Regions from separate parts of the Streptomyces sp. NPDC031365 genome, predicted to be linked through region 2. Evidence: riboswitches for the same ligand, from Rfam matches in the RefSeq annotation. Region 2 holds a riboswitch; the other holds the start of a gene.

Region 1 (7,334 bases), on a different contig from region 2:
TGGTAGACCTCGTTGGACTCGCTGTCGTAGCCCCAGACGTCCTTGCCGTTGTGGATCAGGCTGTACTCGGCGGCGTTCTCCAGGATCGACACCTTCTGCCGGTCCGGGCCGTCGGCCGCGATCCGCAGCGTGTGCGTGCCGGACGCCAGTTCGGTGAGCTTGGCGGACGGATCGGCCGAGGAGCCGTCGTCCCCGCCCCGGCCCATCGCGCCGGACGTGAGGCCGCTCTCCAGACCGCCGAGGTTCGGCAGTCCGAGGTCCGTGGTGATCTTCACGGTGCCGGACAGCTGCTCGACGTCCGACGTCGCGATCTTCTCGATCAGTTGTGCGGCAGTGATCTTCGGCAGGTCGGGGTCGCCGGAGTCGGCGAGCGCGGGGACGAGCCCGATGGTCGCGACCGCCACTCCCATCACCGTGACCGGGACGACGTACCGCGCGGCCCTGCGCCGCCCGGAGCGCGGCTCGTCGACCTCCCCCGCGGTGGTCATCTCGTCGGATTCGTACGGTGCCATGTGTGCCCTCCGTGGTCGGCGGCGGCTTCCGTCTCGTGTTCTCGCACCAGTCTCACCCTGAGCCGCCATTCTCACCCGAACCGGTGAGAGGTGGTGTTGTCCGTCGTTGTCCATCTGACCAAATCCGGCGGGCCGATACGTCAGACCGCGGGCGCAACTCCGTGTACTGCTGGGGTATGACACGGAGGGCGCTCTCCTCCCCCGACCAGTAGGGGTCGCGGGGAGTGCAGGCCGCCGACCGTCGGCCGCCGGCAGGGGTCGTGAGGGTGCGTGCGGGCCGTGGCCGACCGGCAGGGATCCGTGGGGTGCGTGCGGGTCGTGGCCGACCGGCAGGGATCCGTGGGGTGCGTGCGGGCCGCCGGCCGGCTCAGCCCGCGCGGTGCACCACCGCGTCGCACAGCTGCACGAGGGCCGCCTTGGCGTCGCACTCCGGCAGCGGGGCCAGCACCGCGCGCGCCTCCTCGGCGTACCGCACGGTGTCCCGGCGGGCCTGCTCCAGCGCGGGGTGGGCCCGCAGCAGACGCAGCGCCTCGGCGTGCCGGGCGTCGTCGGTGAGGTCGGAGTCGAGCAGCTCGCACAGGGCGACGTCCTCGGCCAGCCCCATCCGGGCCGCCCGTTCGCGCAGGCGCAGCACGGGCAGCGTCGGAATACCCTCACGCAGGTCCGTGCCGGGGGTCTTGCCGGACTCGTGGCTGTCGGAGGCGATGTCCAGGACGTCGTCGGCGAGCTGGAAGGCGACGCCGAGCCGCTCGCCGTACTGGGTGAGCACGTCCACCACCGTCTCGTCGGCGCCGGACATCATCGCGCCGAAGCGGCAGGAGACGGCGACCAGCGAACCGGTCTTGCCGCCGAGCACGTCCAGGTAGTGGTCGACCGGGTCACGGCCGTCCTGCGGCCCCGCGGTCTCCAGGATCTGCCCGGTGACCAGCCGCTCGAACGCCTCGGCCTGCACCCGCACCGCCTCCGGGCCGAGGTCGGCCAGGATGTGCGAGGCCCGCGCGAAGAGGAAGTCACCGGTGAGGACCGCGACGGAGTTGCCCCAGCGCGTGTTCGCGCTGTCCACGCCGCGCCGCACCTCGGCCTCGTCCATCACGTCGTCGTGGTACAGCGTGGCCAGGTGGGTGAGCTCCACGACCACGGCGGACGGCACCACACCCGGCGCGTAGGGGTCACCGAACTGGGCGGCGAGCATCACGAGCAGCGGACGGAACCTCTTGCCGCCGGCCCGCACCAGGTGCCGGGCGGCACCCGTGATGAAGGGCACCTCACTCTTGGTGGCCTCGATCAGCCCTTCCTCGACAGCCGTCATTCCGGCCTGGACATCGGCTTCCAGAGCCTGGTCCCGCACGCTCAGCCCGAACGGCCCGACGACGGTCACGAGGGGTCTCCTGTCTGCTGGTGTCCATGGGCGATTACACGGAATGTCGATAGGTCGCTGCCCTCACTCAAGTCAGCGTATCCGGTCACGTTTCGATCACCACCAGCACCCGGGGTTACGGCCAGGGCGGTACGGGATCAGGAGCGGGGTGCTTCTGATCAGGTGACAGCAACGGACATTCCCCTACTTTCCGGGACGCGATGGCGACCGGATCATCCCGCCCGGCCCACTATCCGATTTGCCGCACTCGGCAAGCAAATTCCCCTTGGCGGCAAATGCTCCACCGACGTCCGGCCAGTGAAGTGAGTCACGCATCCCCCGGCGTCCCCGCCATTCCCTCACAACCGCGTTCCCCCTTCCCCCGGAGGGGAGTTGACCGTCAGCACACACAAAGGATCAAGCATGCCAAATCCCCCATTCCATGATCAAAGGCCTCCTTGTGTGACGCCTTCACTTGTTCCCGACATGCGCTCTCGCATACGTTCCGGGCCTGCCGGGCGGACGCCGAATCCTGCCACCGCCCGCATCACACCCACCCACGAACTCACGCACGGCAGGAGCGGGGGACCCAGGTAAGTCGCCGGGCCGGGCATCGCACCGGAACGGCTGGGGGTGAAGCCATGCCCGCAGAGGCACGGCCGGGCACTCTCCCGCCCGAACCCGACAGCTCACCTCGCAGGCGTAGGAGAGGAAAGACCCCAGACATGTCCGCCACCGGTCAGTCCCGCTTCGGCCGCCGCCGCCTCGTCCGCTCCCTCGCCGTCGCCGGCGTCGCCGTGGTCGCGCTTCCGCTGTTCGGCGCCACCAGCGCCTCGGCGGCCACCACGACGTCCACCGCCGCCACCGCGGTGACCACGTACCCGAACAACCTCGACGGCTGGATCCTCGAGTCGCTGTCCGTGATGGCCCAGCACGGCATTCCGGGCTCCTACGAGAGCATCCACCGCAACATCATGCGCGAGTCCTCCGGCAACCCCTACGCCATCAACCTGTGGGACTCCAACGCCGCCGCCGGCACTCCGTCGAAGGGTCTGCTGCAGGTCATCGACCCGACCTTCGCCGCCTACCACGTGCCCGGCACCGTCTTCGACCCGTACGACCCGGTCGCGAACATCACGGCGGCCTGCAACTACGCCGCCGACCGCTACGGCTCCATCGACAACGTCTTCGGCGCGTACTGAGCCGACCGCTGACGGCCGAGCACGGCCGCGTCGGCGAACAGTCGCTCGAGGACGACGGCCACGCCGTCGTCCTCGTTCGACGTGGTGACCTCGTCGGCCACCGCTTTCAGCTCGGGATGCGCGTTGGCCATGGCGACGCCGTGCGCCGCCCAGTCGAACATGGGGATGTCGTTGGGCATGTCACCGAAGGCGACCGTCCGCTCCGGGCTCAGACCCAGGTGCTCGGCGGCCAGCGCCAGCCCGGTCGCCTTGGTCACCCCGCACGGCTGGAGCTCCACGGTCCCCGGACCCGACATGGTGACCGTCGCCAGCGAACCGACCACCGCCCGCGCCGCCGCCGCCAGCGCGTCGTCGGACAGCCGCGGGTGGCGCAGCAGCACCTTGCTGATCGGCCGTTCCCACAGATCGCTCCGCCGCTCGACCTGTACGGCGGGCAGCGTGGGGTGCGGCATCAGATAGCCCGGTTCGATCAGGGTCAGTCCGTCGGCCCCGTCCTGGTCGACCGCGGCGTACACCTCCCCCACCTCGGCCTCGATCTTGCCGAGCGCGGTCTCCGCCAGTTCCCGGTCCAGCGTCACGGACCACAGCAGCCGGCGCGCGCCGGCGTCGTACACCTGCGCGCCCTGTCCGCACACCGCGAGCCCCGTGCAGCCGAGGTCGTCGAGCAGCGGCCGCACTCTGGGGGCCGGGCGCCCCGTCACCACGAGGTGCTGGGCACCGGTCTGCGCCACCCGCGCCAGCGCGGCGAGGGACCGGTCGGACAGGGTGTCGTCGCCGCGCAGCAGCGTCCCGTCCAGGTCGGTGGCGATGAGTGAACAATCGGTGGGTGCGGCCATGATCAGAGAATACGGACAACACGACCGTCCGATTCACGGTGCCCGTTTCCGCTCGCTTCGATGCGGTTCCCCTTCCGTCATCACCGGATAGGGACCGATTCGGGACCCTTTCACCGTTTGGCAAGAACATGGTCCGCTGTCTACCGTCCGCCCGGGATCGGACGGTACCTTCCAAGAGTCCAGGGGGGACTTGATCGGGGGGTCCGGTGAGCAGTGGACGCATGCGCGTGCTGAGGCCGGAAGAGCTCGGCGAGGGGGAGCGGGAACGCTGGCGGGAACTGCGCGCCGCCACCGACGCGGCACGCAGCCCTTTCATGGAACCGGAGTTCACCACCGCCGTCGGCCGGGTGCGGCCACAGGCCCGGATCGCGGTGCTGTACGAGGGAGCGGACCCGACGGGCTTTCTGCCCTACGAGCGGGGCTCGTTGGGCCGGGGCCGGGCGATCGGTCTCGGGGTGTCCGACTGCCAGGGCGCGGTGCTGGCTCCCGGAGTGGTCCTGGAGACCGCCGAACTGCTGCGCGCCTGCTCGGTGTCGAGCTTCGCCTTCGACAACCTGGAGGCCGGCCAGGAGCTGTTCGTGCCGTACGCGGCCGAGGAGCACGCCACCTACGTCATCGACATGGAGAAGGGCTACGAGACGTACGAATCCGTGCTGCGCACCCAGTCGCCGAAGTTCCTGAAGACCACCCTGGCCAAGGAACGCAGGCTGGGCCGCCAGGCGGGACCCGTACGGTTCGTCTTCGACGAACGCGACCCGGCCGCGCTGCGGGCGCTCATGGAGTGGAAGTCGGCGCAGTACCGCAGGACCGGGCGCCGCGACCGGTTCGCGCAGGAGTGGATCGCCCGGCTCGTGGGCCGGCTCGCCGAGACCCGGGCCCCTCAGTGCACGGGCACGCTGTCGGTCCTGTACGCCGGTGACCGGCCCGTCGCCGCGCACTTCGGCCTGCGCTCGGCCTCCGTGCTGGCCTGTTGGTTCCCGGCCTACGAGCCCGAGTTCGCGAAGTACTCGCCCGGACTCGTGCTGCATCTGCGGATGGCCGAGGCGGCGGCGGACGCGGGCATCGGCCTGCTCGACATGGGGCGCGGGCCGGCCGAGTACAAGGACTCGCTGAAGACCGGTGAACTCGTCGTCCACGAGGGGGCGGCGACCCGTCCGGGACTGGGCGCCGCCCTGCACTGGCTGTGCCGCGAGCCGACGCGCCGTGCGCACGGCTTCGTCCGCGCCCGTCCACGCCTGGCGTCGCTGGCGTCCCGGACCCTGAGGGGTGCGGCCCGGCTGCGCCGCTCGTGAGGAGGGGGAGGGAGGACGTATGTCCGGCAGGACACGAGCGCGTACGCAGGAGGAAATACGGCGGTTCCTGGCCGTCGGTGCGGTGCAGGTCGCCGAGATGGACCTGGGACCGGGCGACGACGAGGCGGGGCTCAGACCCGGCCCCGGGGGCCCGCCGGTGACCCATGGCGAGGTGTTCCTGCTGGTCAGATGGGCCGGGCGCCCGGTGGGCACGCTGCTGGCGCGGGTACCGGAGGGGGCAGACCCACGGGCGGCACTGACGGAGGCGGCACGGGAGAGGTTCGGCGGGGCGTTGCGGGCGGGGTTCGAAGGAGCGGCAGGGGAGGGCCCCGCGGGAGCGGCGCGGGAGAGCCCCGCGGGAGCGGCGCGGGAAACGACCGCGGGAGCGGTCTCCGGGCCGCCGTCCGCCGCGACGCGGGCGGCCGGTGACAACGGGCGGAGTCCGGTCACGGGGGTCGGCCAACGGATTGCCGTGGCGGGGCGGGCACGGGCCTCCGACGCCACGGGGGACGCCGACGAGCCGCCGTACGTCTCGGTCGTCGTGGCCACCCGGGAGCGGGCCGGGCAGCTCGCCCAGGCGCTCGACTCGCTGCTCGCACAGGAGCATCCGCGGTTCGAGGTGGTCGTCGTCGACAACGCGCCCGTGACCGGCGAGACGCGGGAGCTGGTGGAGCGCACGTACGGCGAGCGGGTGCGGTACGTGTGTGAGCCGGTCCCCGGACTCGCCGTCGCGCACAACACGGGGCTGGCGGCGGCCCGGGGCGAGGTGATCGCGTTCACCGACGACGACGTGGTCGCCGATCCCCGCTGGCTCGGCGAACTGACCGCACCGTTCACGGCCGACCCGCGGCTCGGCTGCGCCACCGGTCTGATCCTTCCCGCGCGGCTGCGCACCCCGGCGCAGGTCCTGCTGGAGAGCCACGGCGGCTTCGCGAAGGGCTTCACGCCGACGACGTACGACCCCCATGACCCGCCCCGCGACGAGCCGCTGTTCCCCTTCGCCGCCGGCCGCTTCGGCTCCGGCGCGAACATGGCCTTCCGTGCGGAAGTGCTGCGTGCCGTCGGCGGCTTCGACCCGGCCACCGGTGCCGGGACACCCGCCCGGGGCGGCGACGACCTGTACGGCTTCGTGCGCGTCCTCGCCCAGGGGTACCGGCTGCACTACACACCGTACGCGCTGGTGTGGCACCACCACCGGGAGACCTGGGCGGATCTGGAGACCCAGGCGTACGGGTACGGCGCCGGCCTCACCGCCTGTCTCACCGCGATCCTGGTCAACCGCCCCGCGCTGCTGCCCGCGTTCCTCGCCCGGCTGCCCCGCGGTCTCGCGCACGCCCGGACGCTGACCGCCGTACGCGACACCGGCGGTGACGTCGGGGCGCCGGGCGCCCACGACAGCCGGACCCATCCATGGCCACGCCGGCTGTCGCGGCTGCAGCGCAAGGGAATGGTCCTGGGACCACTCGGCTATCTGCGGGCCCGGCGGGCGTCGGCCGGCGGTGCAGGAAGGGGAACGCGATGAACCAGGCGCGGATGACGGCGGCTCCGGCGGTCCCCGTGTTCCTCTATCACGCCGTGATGGACGATCCACCGGAGTGGATCGCCGAGTTCACCGTCACACCGAAGGAGTTCGCGGCCCATCTCGACGCCGTCGTGGACAGTGGCCGCACACCCGTCACCATCAGCACGTTCGCCGGTCGTCTCTCCGGGCGGGCGCCGCTGCCGCCCCGGCCGGTGCTGCTCACCTTCGACGACGGCTTCGCCGACCTGCCGGGCCCGACCGCCGAGGTGCTGGCCGGGCGCGGGCTGCCCGCCACCGCATATCTCACCACCGGCGCCATCGCCCCGGGCGGCCGCAGTCTGCTGCCGCCCGCCCCCATGATGACCCTGGACGAGGCGAAGCGGCTGGAAGAGGCCGGCATGGAGATCGGCAGCCACACGGTCACCCATGCCCAGCTCGACACGCTGACCGCGCGGCAGCTGCGCGCCGAACTGCTGGACTCCAAGGCGGCGCTGGAGGACACCCTCGGCCACGCCGTCCCCCATCTCGCCTACCCGCACGGCTACAACAGCCCGAGGGTGCGCGCGGCGGCCGCCCGGGCCGGCTACGAGACGGCGACCGCCGTGCGGCACGC
Region 2 (7,334 bases):
GCGGTCGCGTGGGCGAGGTGACCGCTGCGGAACAGCACTCCGTGCCGCACCCGCCGGCCGTCCACGGTCGGCAGTCCGCCCACGTCGCGGAAGTTGCGCACCCCGGCCAGTTCGGGTTCGGTCGACGGGATCTGTTGCGTCACGAAGGACTCCTCCCACTCGGCGCCGTCGGCGCGGCTCGTCGACGGGCACCACTCGACGATACGACATGCCTGCCTGGGGCAATGAGTTGTCCACAGGCATTGTCCGGACGCCGCACACCCCCGATGATGTTGGTGTCTGATCGCATCTGTTCAGGTCTGTGGGAGGTCCGGTGACGCAGGTCTCTGAGGACGGCCGTACGTGGCTTCTGCCGGGTCCGGCCTGCAGCTACGCGCTCCATGTCACGGACCGGGACGAACTGGTGCACCTGCACTGGGGCCCGCGGATCGGACTCGCCGACGCGGAGGCCCTGGCCGCGCGTCCACTGCCCGACGACTGGCCGTTCGAGTCCCGCCTCGACGGACGCGAGGAGTATCCGGCCGAGGGCGGCCCCCGGTTTGTCCGGCCCGCCCTTTCCGTCCGTGCGGGCGGCGGGCGGCGCGGCACCGAGTGGGCCTTCGAGGGACACGAGACCGGCGACGACGGCCTCCGCCTCCGCTTCCGCGACGGCGGTCTGGCCGTCACCCTGCACTACCGGCTGCGCGGCGACGTGATCGAGCGTTGGGCGGCGCTGCACAACAGGGGTCCGGCGGTCGAACTGCTGCGCGCCGACTCGGCCACCTGGACCCTGCCCGACCGCGAGCACTGGCGGCTGTCCCAGGTGCACGGGCGCTGGGCCGCGGAGTCCCGGCTGACCCGCTCCCCGCTCACCTACGGCGAGAAGGTCATCGGCAGCCGCCGCGGCCACACGGGCCATCAGCACCTGCCCTGGGTCGCGCTCGACACCGACGCGACCGAGGAGCGCGGCGAGGTCTACGGCTGCGCTCTCGGCTGGTCGGGGTCCTGGCGCATCTCGGTGGCGCAACTCCCCGATGCCCGTGTGCAGATCACCGGCGGTGCGGGACACGACGACTCGGGCCTGCTGATGCTGGGCACGGACGAGACGTACGTCACACCGGTCTTCGCCGGTCTGTGGAGCGACCAGGGCTTCGGCGGTGCCAGCCGCGCCTGGCACGCCTACCAGCGGACCCATGTCGTACCGGACGCGGACCGGGACCGGCCGGTGCTGTTCAACTCCTGGGAGGCCACCGGATTCGACATCTCCGAGGAGCGGCAGCGGGCGCTCGCCGAGCGGGCCGCCGCGATGGGCGTCGAGCTGTTCGTCGTCGACGACGGATGGTTCGGTGCCCGTACGAGCGACCGGGCCGGGCTCGGCGACTGGACGCCCCACCCCGACCGCTTCCCGGGCGGCCTGAAGCCGCTCGCGGACCATGTGCACGGGCTCGGGATGCGGTTCGGCATCTGGGCCGAGCCGGAGATGGTCAACCCGGACCGCGACCTGTACCGCGCGCACCCCGACTGGGTGCAGTTCCAGCCGGGCCGCCGTCGTACGGAGTTCCGCAACCAGCTCGTGCTCAACCTCGCGCGGGACGACGTCCGGGAGCACCTGTGGGAGCGGCTCGACGCGCTGCTCTCCAGTGCCCCGGTCGACTATGTGAAATGGGACTTCAACCGCTGCTTCACCGATGCCGGCTGGCCGGACGACCCCTACCCGCAGCGGTTGTGGACCGACCACGTGCGCGGGCTCTACGCCTTGCTGGACCGGCTGCGGGCGGCGCATCCGGACGTGGCCTTCGAGTCCTGCTCGGGCGGCGGCGGCAGGGTCGACCTGGGCATCCTCTCCCGTACGGACCAGGTGTGGCCCTCGGACAACACCGATCCGCTGGACCGGCTCGCCATTCAGTACGGCTTCAGCCAACTCCACCCGGCCCGGGTGATGGCCGCATGGGTCACCGACAGTCCGAACGTGATGCGGGGCGGGCAGGCCGCTTCGCTGCGTTTCCGGTTCGTCAGTGCCATGGCCGGGGTCCTGGGAGTCGGGGGCGATCTCGCGCGGTGGACCGGGGAAGAGCTCGCCGAGGCGCGGGAGTGGGTGGCGCTCTACAAGGAGATCCGGCCCGTGGTACAGCGCGGCGACCTGTACCGGCTGCGCCCGCCGGAGGGCGGGCTGAGCGCGGTGCAGTACGTCCTCGGCGACGAGACCGTCGTCCTCGCCTGCCTTCAGGCGCGGCGCTTCGGGGAACCCGTCCCCGCGCTCCGGCTGCGCGGCCTCGACCCGGCCGCTTCGTACGAATGCCGCGAAACGGGCGAAGTGCATCGTGGCGTCCTGCTGTCGCACCACGGACTGCCCACCGGTCTGCGGGGAGATCTGGATGCCTCGGTGTTCCGGCTACGACGTCTGTGATCGACCGATTCAGGTGTTCTGTCCGATTAGGCCGCTTCGGTATAACGTGCCCCGATAGAAAAGGAGATGGTGGTGGGGTGCGTGAGCATCGTCATATTCGTGACGATGTGTTGTCGCCATGCTCACGTAATTCAGTGGCATGGCAAGGGAATTCGCGGGCCCACAGCAATCACGGTCGACGCTCGGTGACGTCATTTCCTCCCGTGGATCACGGAAAAGCACGTTCGCGGGAAACCTCCGCTTGTCCCTTCGCGTCCGGGTCGCTTACGTTCCCAACCGATCCGGACGGACGCCTAATCCTGCCGCCGCCCGGAGCCCGCACACACTGACCCGTGTACGGCAGGAGCGGGGGACCCACAGGTACGACTGCCTGTTCCGGTCTCCGGAACGGCTTAGGGGTTAAGTCGCGTGAAATCGCGGCCGGGCATCTCCAGCCCGAACCCGACAGCTCACCTCGTAGGCGCCGGAGAGGAATGCGTCATGCCCGCCAAGGGTAAGCACCGCCGTACCAAGACTCAGCGTTTCACCCGCTCCATCGCCGTCGCCGGAACCGGTGGCGCCGCACTGGCCCTGCCGCTTCTCGGCGCCACCGGCGCGTCCGCCGCCACGCCGCAGACGGCCCCCGAAAAGGCCGTTCAGTCCCTTTCCGTCGCCGGCCACAAGGCCACCGCCGAAAAGGGCGACGGGGCCCGCACCTACACCGTGAAGGCCGGCGACTACCTCGCGAAGATCGCCGAGACGGAGCACGTCGACGGTGGCTGGAAGCAGCTCTACGCGGACAACCGCGAGGCCGTCGGCGACGACCCGTCGCTGATCCACCCCGGTCTGAAGCTCTCCGTCGACGGCAAGGCCGCCACGAGCGCACCGAAGAAGTCCGCTTCGCCCAAGGCCGGGAAGCCCGCCGCGCCGAAGGCCGGGAAGCCTGTCGCGCCGAAGGCCGCGAAGCCCGCCGAGAAGCCGGCGCAGCAGTCGTCCGAGCGGTCCGCGGAGCAGGCGTCCCCGCAGGCCTCCACCGGGACGACGGTGAACCAGGCCGCCTCCGGTTACAGCTCCCCGGTGCCGGGCGGCGGCGTCGGTACCGCCTACAAGGTGGCCGGCAGCATGTGGTCCAGCGGCTACCACACCGGTGTCGACTTCAGCGTCCCGACCGGGACCTCCCTGAAGGCCGTCGGCTCCGGCACGGTCGTGTCCGCGGGCTGGGCCGGCGCGTACGGCAACCAGGTCGTCATCCAGCTCGCCGACGGCCACTACGCCCAGTACGCCCACCTGTCCTCGCTGTCCGTCTCGGCCGGCCAGAGCGTGACCGGCGGCCAGCAGGTCGGCCTCTCCGGCTCCACCGGCAACTCGACCGGCCCGCACCTGCACTTCGAGATCCGCACCACCCCGAACTACGGCTCGGACGTGGACCCCGTCTCCTACCTCCGCTCGAAGGGCGTCTCCCTCTGAGCCCCGCGGAACCTTCCTGACACGCGCGCCGAAGGCCGGACCCCGATCCCCGGGTCCGGCCTTCGGCGTATTCCGGAATTGACCAACGTTTTGACAGTGGCTTATCTCACCGCGCGTCAACCCTTTCCTACGGTCGCGTAGGTCACATCAAAAGGTGAATCATGACCTGCTGTGGCAGACGATTCGAAGAGTGACAGCAGAAGAGTGATCGGGTCGTACGTGGCGCTGGGGGACAGCTTCACCGAGGGCGTCGGCGACCCCGGCCCCGACGGGGCGTTCGTCGGCTGGGCCGACCGGTTCGCCGTGCTTCTCGCCGACCGCCGGCCCGAAGGGGATTTCGAGTACACCAACCTCGCCGTGCGCGGAAAGCTGCTGGACCAGGTCATGACGGACCAGCTGCCCATGGCCGTGGAACTCGCCCCCGATCTGGTCTCGTTCTGTGCGGGCGGCAACGACATCCTCCGTCCGGGCTCCGACCCGGACGAGGTGGCCGAGCGCTTTGAACGGGCGATCGCGGCGCTCACGGCGGTGTCGGGCACCGTGATGGTGACGACCGGGTTCGACACCCGCGGCGTGCCCCTCCTCAGGCATCTGCGCGGCAAGATCGCCACGTACAACGGGCACGTACGGGCCGTCGCCGACCGCTACGGGTGCCCGGTGCTCGACCTGTGGTCCCTCAGGAGCGTCCAGGACCGCAGGGCCTGGGACGCCGACCGGCTGCACCTGTCGCCCGAGGGACACACACGGGTGGCGCTCCGCGCGGGACTGGCCCTCGGCCTGGAGGTCCCCGCCGACCCGGAGCAGCCCTGGCCGCCCCTGCCGCCCCGCGGTGCCCTCGATGTCCGCCGGGACGACGTCCAGTGGGCGCGTGAATACCTGGTGCCGTGGATCGGCCGCCGGCTGCGCGGCGAGTCCTCGGGTGACCACGTGATCGCCAAGGGCACGCTGTCGCCGGACGACATCAAGGTATGGATCGACTCGGTGGCGTGAGATCCCGCAGGCAGCGTGATGACCATGCGGGATGGGGAGATGCGACCGGCGGTCCAGGCGGACGCCGAGACGGTGGCCGAGCTGCGCGCGGTGGTGTTGCGCGCGGACCTGGAGCGGCTCGGGCGCTACGACGGCCGGCGGGTGCGGCAGCGGCTGCGTGACGGCTTCGACCCCGCCCACACCTGGGTGATCGAGGCGGCCGACGCCTTCGCCGGCTGCGTGGCCCTGCGCCCCGCCGGGGAGTGCCACTGGCTGGAGCACTTCTACCTGGCCCCGGAACATCAGGGCGGTGGCATCGGTTCGGGCGTGCTGCGGCGCCTGCCGGAGCGGTGCGACCGCGACGCTGCCGCCGTCCGGCTGAACGTGCTGCGGGGCAGCCCGGCCCGGCGGCTGTACAAGCGGCACGGCTTCACCGCGGAGACCGAGGACCCGGTGGACGTGTTCATGGTGCGCGAGCCGCTCCGGAGGTCTCGGCCGTGACCGGCGCCACGGTGCCGGACCGGCCGCACATAATGGATGTCTGAACTACTCCTGGAGGTACCGTGGCCGGTTCCCGTTTCCCGAGCCCTGGGCTCAGTGCCCTGCGGCCCGTGGCCTTCGGCACGGACCCGAGTGGTGAGCGCATGGCCCGCATCCGCAGATCACCGCACTTCAAGGACGGCGTGTTCCAGAACCCGGGCGGCACCGCCCGGATCCGTCCCTCGGGCGCGGCGCGGGACCTGGCGAAGGTCTACTTCGACAAGGACAGCCGGTCCCGCCGCACCCCGAACGGCGACATCCCGGTGTACCCCACCACCCTCGCCGACATCTCCCGCCCGCCCGCCACGGGGCTGCGCCTGACGTGGATGGGCCACTCCGGCGTCCTCGCGGAGATCGACGGGCACCGGGTCCTCTTCGACCCCGTGTGGGGTGAGCGCTGTTCGCCGTTCCCCTTCGCCGGGCCCAGGCGCCTGCACCCCGCGCCCCTGCCGCTGGCCGCGCTCGGCCCGGTCGACGTCGTGGTGATCTCCCACGACCACTACGACCATCTGGACCTGCCCACGATCAGGGCACTGGCCGGCACCGACACCCTCTTCGCCGTGCCCCTGGGTGTCGGTGCGCATCTGGAGCGCTGGGGCGTGTCCGAGGGCCGGCTGCGCGAACTGGACTGGCACGAGACGACGAGGGTCGGCGGTCTCACCCTGACCGCCACCCCGGCCCGCCACTTCTGCGGCCGGGGCCTGCGCAACACCCAGCACACCCTCTGGGCCTCCTGGGTGGTCGCCGGCGAGGAGCACCGGATCTACCACAGCGGCGACACCGGCTACTTCGACGGCTTCCGGGACATCGGCACCGGCCACGGCCCGTTCGACGCGACGATGATCCAGGTCGGCGCGTACTCGGACTTCTGGCCCGACATCCACATGACGCCCGAGGAGGGCGTCCGGGCCCATCTCGACCTGCAGGGCGGCGGGGCGGCCGGTGTGCTGCTGCCCATCCACTGGGGCACCTTCAATCTGGCGACGCACGCGTGGGGGGAGCCGGGGGAGTGGATGAAGGACGTGGCCGAGGAGGCGGGGCAGGCGGTGGCGTTCCCGCAGCCGGGGGAGCCGTTCGAGCCGGCGGGGAGGTTGCCGGTCGCGCCGTGGTGGCGGGCGGTGTCCGGTCCGATCGCCCGTCCGTGGCGCCGTTCCCGGATCACTGAGGGGGCGGCCGAGTCGAGCAAGGGCGATCTCGACCTCGCTGGTGAGCGGTGACGTCGGTCGGGGACGAGTTGGGGGAGATGGTCCGGATGCCGGAGCGTCTTCCGGCTGAGGTGCTGGATTGTTCCACCAGTACTTCTCGTAGCACTTCGCGTCGGGGCGGTCCGGCGGGTTGGCGGAGTCGCAGTTGTTGTTGGTGTTGCAGAAGGCGTCCAGCGGCGGCTTCACCCGGTCGCGCTGCCCTGGGTTGACCTACCAGGCGGGCCGGAAACCGGCGCCGGCGAACCCGGACCCGCCGGGCCAGTCCTGCCGTCCGTCGGTGGAGTAGGAGTAGCCGGTGTCCATGGACCAGGCGGCCCAGCGCATCACCTTCTCCTCGTACGGCCGGTTCTGGGGCTACGCGGCGTCACGCGTGCTCAAGTGCCTTGCAACGCCGATCGAGTCCCAACCGGTAGGCCGCGCTACACCCTCCTGGATCAGTCCGGGCTCGTCGAACTGCTGCCGCTCGCCGCCGAGCGGGGCGTCGGCGTCGTCGTCGGAGGCGTCTTCAACTCCGGTCTGCTCGCCGACCCGCGCCCCGGGGCCACCTTCGACTACGCCCCGGCGAGCCTCGACACGCTGTCCCGGGCACTGGAACTCCAGTCGGTCTGCGAGCGGCACGGGGTACCCCTGCGCGCCGCCGCCCTGCGCTTCCCGTTCGGATCCTCCGCCGTCACCAGCGTCCTCACCGGAGCTCGCAGCGCGGCGGAGGTCCAGGACGCCGCCGCCCTGCTCGGCCGCCCAGTCCCGGACGCGCTGTGGGCGGATCTCAAGGAACGCGGGCTGCTCCC

The links. Region 2 has a riboswitch for cyclic di-AMP ahead of ACZ5C2_RS21900 (M23 family metallopeptidase). Riboswitches for the same ligand answer to the same signal wherever they lie in the genome.
Region 1: linked by a shared signal. The riboswitch ahead of ACZ5C2_RS26960 (transglycosylase SLT domain-containing protein) and the one ahead of ACZ5C2_RS21900 (M23 family metallopeptidase) in region 2 are both predicted to bind cyclic di-AMP.

Annotation. Positions count from the first base shown of each region.
Region 1 is NZ_JBVIIM010000021.1:69,411-76,744, reverse strand. It holds gene ACZ5C2_RS26970 (LolA family protein) at 1-512, opposite strand, end outside; gene ACZ5C2_RS26965 (polyprenyl synthetase family protein) at 880-1,890, opposite strand; cyclic di-AMP (ydaO/yuaA leader) riboswitch at 2,414-2,587, shown strand; gene ACZ5C2_RS26960 (transglycosylase SLT domain-containing protein) at 2,595-3,071, shown strand; gene ACZ5C2_RS26955 (HAD family hydrolase) at 3,035-3,907, opposite strand; gene ACZ5C2_RS26950 (GNAT family N-acetyltransferase) at 4,129-5,199, shown strand; gene ACZ5C2_RS26945 (glycosyltransferase family 2 protein) at 5,219-6,721, shown strand; gene ACZ5C2_RS26940 (polysaccharide deacetylase family protein) at 6,718-7,334, shown strand, end outside.
Region 2 is NZ_JBVIIM010000014.1:182,727-190,060, reverse strand. It holds gene ACZ5C2_RS21910 (tyrosine-protein phosphatase) at 1-143, opposite strand, end outside; gene ACZ5C2_RS21905 (alpha-galactosidase) at 314-2,386, shown strand; cyclic di-AMP (ydaO/yuaA leader) riboswitch at 2,700-2,864, shown strand; gene ACZ5C2_RS21900 (M23 family metallopeptidase) at 2,867-3,832, shown strand; gene ACZ5C2_RS21895 (SGNH/GDSL hydrolase family protein) at 4,037-4,822, shown strand; gene ACZ5C2_RS21890 (GNAT family N-acetyltransferase) at 4,847-5,302, shown strand; gene ACZ5C2_RS21885 (MBL fold metallo-hydrolase) at 5,365-6,558, shown strand; partial or broken gene ACZ5C2_RS21880 (aldo/keto reductase) at 6,964-7,334, shown strand, end outside.